2 regions of the Bacillus sp. NPDC094077 genome follow, and region 2 is predicted to be linked to the other one. Evidence: a T-box and tRNA genes for the amino acid it is inferred to sense, from the RefSeq annotation. Region 2 holds a T-box; the other holds one or more tRNA genes.
The links. A T-box is a leader RNA that pairs with one kind of tRNA and senses whether it is charged. The one in region 2 lies ahead of argS (arginine--tRNA ligase), so its partner is inferred to be a tRNA-Arg.
Positions count from the first base shown of each region.

Region 1: it encodes a tRNA-Arg, which carries the amino acid that the T-box ahead of argS (arginine--tRNA ligase) is inferred to sense. The anticodon was not compared.

Region 1 is NZ_JBNNUF010000004.1:219,784-223,206, forward strand. Features, by position in the region: gene spoVAD (stage V sporulation protein AD) at 1-667, opposite strand, end outside; gene spoVAC (stage V sporulation protein AC) at 668-1,144, opposite strand; gene ACQKNR_RS12840 (hypothetical protein) at 1,174-1,662, opposite strand; gene ACQKNR_RS12845 (DUF1657 domain-containing protein) at 1,756-1,962, opposite strand; tRNA gene ACQKNR_RS12850 (tRNA-Arg) at 2,166-2,241, shown strand; gene rpoN (RNA polymerase factor sigma-54) at 2,500-3,423, shown strand, end outside.
Region 2 is NZ_JBNNUF010000012.1:62,089-65,511, reverse strand. Features, by position in the region: gene argS (arginine--tRNA ligase) at 74-1,762, opposite strand; T-box leader at 1,808-2,022, opposite strand; gene ACQKNR_RS23085 (class I SAM-dependent methyltransferase) at 2,063-2,839, opposite strand; gene ACQKNR_RS23080 (BrxA/BrxB family bacilliredoxin) at 2,889-3,323, opposite strand; gene ACQKNR_RS23075 (thiol-disulfide oxidoreductase DCC family protein) at 3,407-3,423, opposite strand, start outside.

The DNA of each region.
Region 1 (3,423 bases), on a different contig from region 2:
CGTCAATTTGACGTTCGCGTAAATGAGCTTCAATCGTATCAACAGCAGCTGGGGCCATCGCACCTCCCATGTTAAAAGGATCTGTTAGTCCCATATCAACAACCCGCCCGATTGTGGCCGATGTTACTTGTGGGCCATATCCAGTGTCACTTAAAATGGCTGCGCCTGCACCGGTCACTGTCCACTGGGCAGTAGGAGGTTTTTGACCACCATATTCAGTTGGATAGCGGAATTGTTTTTCCACAGCAGCGTTATGACTTGATGCGCCGGTTAATAAATATTTTGCACCTTTTGCATTTACGATGCTTGCACCAAGTGCTAAGCCTTCCATAGAAGTAGAGCAAGCTCCGAATAATCCGAGATAAGGTGTTCCAAGTGTACGACATGCAAAGCTCGTTGGAGTTATTTGATTAATTAAATCTCCTGCGAGTACGAATTGAATATCGTCTTTACGAAGTTTTGCCTTTTCGGTAGCGCGGCTACAAGCCTCTTCAAATAAAATTTTATGTGCCTTTTCGTAAGAATCTTGTCCGAGCCATAAATCTTCATGGAGGGTGTCGAAGTCTTCGGGGATATTGCCATTTGCTTCAAATGGTCCACCGACCACCCCGGTTGAGATAATGACTGGTTTGTTTTCGAATACCCATGTTCGGTGTCCTTGTAACATTTATAGCCCTCCCCATTGAAAGAGAATCGTTTTAATAAGTGCGATGACGAAAGCGGAAAATACACCAAATAAAATAACGGAGCCGGCTAGTTTGAACATGTTACTGCCAACACCAAGGACGAATCCTTCCGTTCGGTGTTCGATACATGCGGCAATAACTGAGTTCCCAAATCCAGTAACAGGTACAGCTGTGCCTGCGCCAGCAAATTGTCCAAGGCGATCGTATACACCGAATCCAGTCAGTAACATTGAGATGAAAATAAGAGTTGCGACTGTTGGATTGCCTGCTGAGCGCTCGGTAAAATCAAAATATGTGATATAAAACGTAGAAATCAGTTGTCCGATAAAGCAAATAAAACCACCGACGAAAAATGCTTTTATACAATTTTTTAAGACAGGGCGCTTCGGTTCGCGTTCTTGCTCGAATTTTTTATATTCCTGTTGTACAGGGGTTAAGTTTTTATCTTTACTAGACATTTCAATCCTTCCTTTTCTATTAGAAAGCGTTAAGTGTTAGATTCCATTTCTGATCCGATAAGCTTTAACTGTTTTTTGATTTCATCTTTATTTACTTCTTTTCTCTTAATTTTGATTTCAAGCTTTTCGAGTAACATGAAGATTTTTTTATCTGTACTTACACGAACATCGAAAGTGGGATATTCATCACTTAGTTGCTTTTGAAGTTTCTTGCGCAAAGGTTTTAGCCCAAATCTTTCATGATGCTCAGGCTTAACCGCTATGTAGAGGTCTAAATTGGAATTAACTGCTGCGCTTTTTATAATTTCATCCATAGCGAGAGCTTTTTTCTTTGCTCCCTGTGATATAGATTGATTAAAGGATTCTGTACTCATTTTCGTTAATTTAGGGCCTTTTTCTTTCTCTGTTCGCTTTGCTTCTTCTTTCTTTACTTTTTTATCTAACGGGCTATGGTCACAGCCGGTAAAAGAACTGAATAGAAGTACAAATAACGCGGTTATAAGTCCGATCTTTCGCATAATCATCATTCCATTTCTATTGCATTATGTAATGTGATAGAAAAAGGATGACCGCATATCATCCTTTTTCTGTTTCACAGCATAAATGGTTTGTTATTGCTGTGAGTATTGTGGTTCTTCTTGTTGGACTTCTTCAACACGTGGGTTTAAAGAATCGATAATAGTTTGTGTTTGCTGTGCAGCTGTTTGGAAAAGTTGCTTTGCTTGTTGGTTATCCGTATCAAGAGCGAATCCCTCTAAGCTAGCTTGAGCACTTTTTAATCCAGAAACAGTTTGCTTTAGTTTTGTAATTACAGTCATTGAATGAAGCCCCCTTTGGAATATCAATTCAAAGATTATAATTTGTGAGTTGGGGTGAATTTATGATTGGAAAATTTAGGTGAGGAAGATGTTTTGTGTGCTCCTAGCTAAGGTGTATAAAGGATGAGGGGATATTTTTATTGATTTAGATGGATTTTATTGCTATTATTATGAGAAGAAAATGAAGTGTTTTTTATAATCATGCGCCCATAGCTCAGTCGGATAGAGCGGTGGTTTCCGGTACCACGTCTGCCGGGGGTTCGAATCCCTCTGGGCGCGTCAAAAAGTCCTAACTTACGTTTTGTAGGTTAGGACTTTTTTTATTTTTCTCTTGTTATATCTAGTAATAAGATTTACTATTAGTACTTGGTTATAATGTTGAAGTTTATTATTTTCTTTCAATATTATTCAAATTTCGGTTGTAAGTTGTAAATCTCATTAATACATATAAATTAATAATATTTTGGAATGGGTGTCTGTGATAGCATTCTCCTTTTACCAAACTTATTGTACAATAGAAACAAGGGGGAGATTAGTTTGAAGGCAAGTCTTTTACAAGAACAAAGCTTACGTTTGGCAATGACACAAGAGTTAAGGCAAGCGATTACAATGCTCCAGTATAATGTACAAGAATTATCGGAGTTTTTATATGAGCAATCGTTAGAGAATCCCCTTATTGAGTTAGGTGGTTTTGAGAGGGAGAAGAAAAAGAGCTCTAACAAAAGTAAAAGTACCAGCAAACAAGTCGAGAATCAGATGGAGATCTACAGTGTGGATTCTACAACGATTCAGCAACATTTATTAAATCAAATACAGTATTATAAAATAGAAGAAGAAGAGAGAAAAGTAGCTTCTTTCATTATTATGAACATGGATGGAAACGGGTATTTACAAGAAACGAATGAAGAGTTAGCAGATCTCCTTTCTGTATCGCTTCATGTAGTCGACCGCTCTGTAGAGCTTGTCCAATCACTCGAGCCAGCAGGGGTAGGAGCACGTAATATTCAGGAATGTCTAACCTTACAATTGAAGCGCTTACAAAGGCGGAATGGATTAGCGGAAGAGGTTGTAGAGGAGCACTTTGCTTATTTTGTGAAGAAAGATTGGCGAAAGCTCGTTCATGTGCTGAAGTGTAGTAATGAAGAATTACAATTGGCGGTGGACTGCATTACATCATTGCAGCCGAAACCGGGTCTTGCGTTTTCTTCTGATAAACCACTTTATATTGTGCCTGATATGGCGGTGAAAAAAGAAGGCGATCGTCTCGTTTTACAGATGAATGAGAGAAATATGCCGAGAATTGAAATTCATTCTGAGTATAGTGCGCTTCTTAATAATAGTGAAAGTGAAGTGGCATCTTACGTATCAGAAAAGTATCAGCATGTGCAGTGGATTATGCGTAGTTTGAAACAGAGAAAGCAGACACTTCTGCAAGTGATGACTATTATTATGGAAAAGCAA
Region 2 (3,423 bases):
GATTTCTTTTTTCCCTAACCAACTATTACTTACTCATCACACTAAACAACCAGCTTTTCATTTTACTGCTATTTTACATCTCCTCAGGTGCCTTCACCCCAAGTAAACGTAATCCCTCTTTTAATACAACCGTCACAGCATAAACTAATGCAAGTCTACTGTCTTTCTCTTCGTTCGCTTCTAATATACGAACATTACCGTAATATTTATTAAACGCTTGTGCTACATCTAATACGTATTTTGAAATAATGGATGGCTCATTTTTGTTGAAGGCTGCTTCAATTACCTGAGGGAATTTATTGAGTAATTTTACGACGCTCCAGCTATAATCATCATTTAATGCAAAAGTACACGTTTCAAATTCTACACTTTCTTTTCTTAAAATAGAGCAAGCACGTGCATGTGTGTACTGTACATACGGTCCTGTTTCTCCTTCGAATTTCAACATATTTTCTAATGAAAATTCAATATTATGCATACGCTCATTTTTTAAATCGTGGAAGATGACTGCTCCAACACCGACTTGTTTTGCTACTTCTTCTTTTTGTTTTAAGTTTGGATTTTTCTCTTCAATATTTTGTTTTGCAAGTTCAACTGCTTCTTCTAATACTTCTTCTAGTAAAATAACTCTTCCTTTACGTGTCGACATTTTCTTACCGTCTTTTAAAATGAATCCAAACGGTACATGTTCCATACCATCAACCCAGTTGTAGCCGAGCTTTTTTAATACTGTAAAAAATTGATTAAAATGTAAACTTTGTTCTGGACCAACTACATATAGCGCTTTATCAAATTCATATGTGTTTTGACGATATAAAGCTGCCGTTAAGTCACGTGTTGCATAAATCGTCGCACCATCTGATTTTCTAATTAAGCAAGGGGGCATACCTTCTTCTTCTAAATTAACGACTAATGCACCTTCTGATTCTTCAAGCAGATCATGTTCCTCTAAAATTCCAATAAAATCTTCCATTAAATTATTATAAAAAGCTTCTCCTTGAAAATTAGTAAATTCTACACCAAGAAGTTCGTATATGCGAGAAAATTCTTTTAAGGATTCGTGACGGAACCAATTCCAAAGCTCGACTGCTTCTTCATCACCTTCTTCTAATTTTTTAAACCAAGCACGACCTTCTTCTTCTAGTTCTTCGTTCTCTTTTACTTCTTCATGGAATTGAACATATAACTTAAATAATTCACGTATTGGATCCTCTTTAACTACTGCTTCATTTCCCCATTTTTTATATGCGGTAATTAACTTTCCAAACTGTGTTCCCCAATCGCCAATATAATTAATTCCTACAACTTCATAGCCACATTTTTCGGCGATATGTTTCAGCGAATTCCCAATCATGGTAGAACGTAAATGCCCCATCGAAAAAGGTTTTGCAATATTTGGAGATGAGTAATCAATAACTACCCTTTTTTCACATCCAAAGTGATTTTGACCGTACTCTTCTTTCTCCGCTAAAATCGTTTTTAATACTGCATCACTTACAGTTTCACGGTTAAAAAATACATTTACATAAGGACCAACGGCCTCTACTTTCGTAAAAAACGGATCATTTAATTTCTCCGCAACTTCCTTTGCGATAATAGCTGGTGATTTTTTATATTGCTTCGCTAGTGAAAAACATGGGAACGCTGCATCTCCGAAGTCATCTTGTTTTGGTGTTTCGATTAAATCTGAAATTTGATTTTGCGTTAATTCATTCGCAAGAATATTCGATAAATTTTCTGTAAATTGTTTTTTATACTCCATACTACAACCTCCTAATTTTTTTAAATACAAAAAACTCGTCTCTATATAAGAGACGAGTTTTAACCCGTGGTACCACCCTTGTTGTTCATTACGAACCACTTTCCCGTTTATAACGAGGACAGGGGGCCTCGGCTTACTCTACTATTCGTTCAAGAAGCGTCTCCGAAGTGCGCTTCACCTTTTTCTTCCGCACTAGGCTCACACCATCCCTAGCTCGCTTTCCTTCTGAAAAAGACTACTCTCTTCATCACAGACAGTATATTTAATTAATTATTGCTTATTATACATCTTTTCAAACAATTAGCAAGGGTCAATTACACCAAAATGAAACTTTGCACTTTTTCTTTTGTATACGTGAAAATTGTGTTTTTCAAATCTAGAACTACGGAAATGATCTTTCAGAACGACACGCTTTCTCGCCACACGTTTCGCTTCCGCAATTGTTTCATCAGTAATATCATGATACAAAGCGAAATGTTTTAACCCTTTTATTCCATCTGATTCTATGACAGTTTCTTCAAACATTGGATCAAGGTAAACAACGTCATAACTATTGTCTTCACATTGTTTTAAAAATGTGAAATGCTCTGTTTTCTTGACATCGATTCTTTTCATTGCCTCATCGATTTCAGGAACGGATGAAGACCATGTTTTTAAACCTTTTTCCATTATGTAAGCCATATATTCGTTTCCTTCAAGTCCCGTTACTTTTCCACCTTCACCCACTACATAACTAGCTACAATACTATCTGATGCCATACCGAGCGTACAATCTAACACTGTCATTCCGTTCTCTAATTTGGCAGCTTGTACAAACGGGTCGTGTTCTCCGCGCATTAATCGTTTCACACGAAACATTGCTGAGTTTGGATGAAAGAAAAACGACTCTTCCGTACCTTTTGGATAAATAGCTAATCGGTTCTTCCCTACGACAAGTACATCTTGTTCGTGCCGCTCATGCATTTTGTGCACAGGTATATCATTACGTATAACGAAAGAACGATTTAATTCTTCCGCTACCTTTTTTGCATAAGCTGTCATTTCTTTATTTGTTCGTCCTGCTGTTGTTACTATCATTGTTTCACCTCTATATAAAGAAAAGAGGGAGATTTACTCTCCCCCTTCTTTAGCAATTCTTTTCAAAAGCTTGTTCTAAGTTCGTAATAATTTCGTCCATAGTTGCACCTTCAATTTCATGACGATGAATGAAGTGAACAACTTCTTTTCCTTTTAGTAATGCCATAGATGGTGAAGATGGAGGAATTTCTCCGAAGTATTCACGCATTTTTGCAGTAGCATCTTTATCTTGACCTGCAAATACAGTTACAAGATGATCAGGTTGTTTCTCAGCACGTACAACCGCTTGACCTGCTGATGGGCGTGCTAAACCAGCTGCACAACCACAAACTGAGTTTACAACTACTAAAGTTGTACCTGTTGCATTTTCCATAAATTCTGTAACAGCTTCTTCTGTAGTTAATTCTTCAAATCCAGAACGCACTAATTCTTGGCGCATTGGAATTACCATTTGGCGCATGTATTCTTCATAAGCATTTGACATCTTGTAATCTCTCCTTCAACTTTCATTCCAATTTCATCATATCACGCTCTAATAATAGGTGCAAAAGAAAGATAACGATGATTTCATTTTTTTGTAGGGA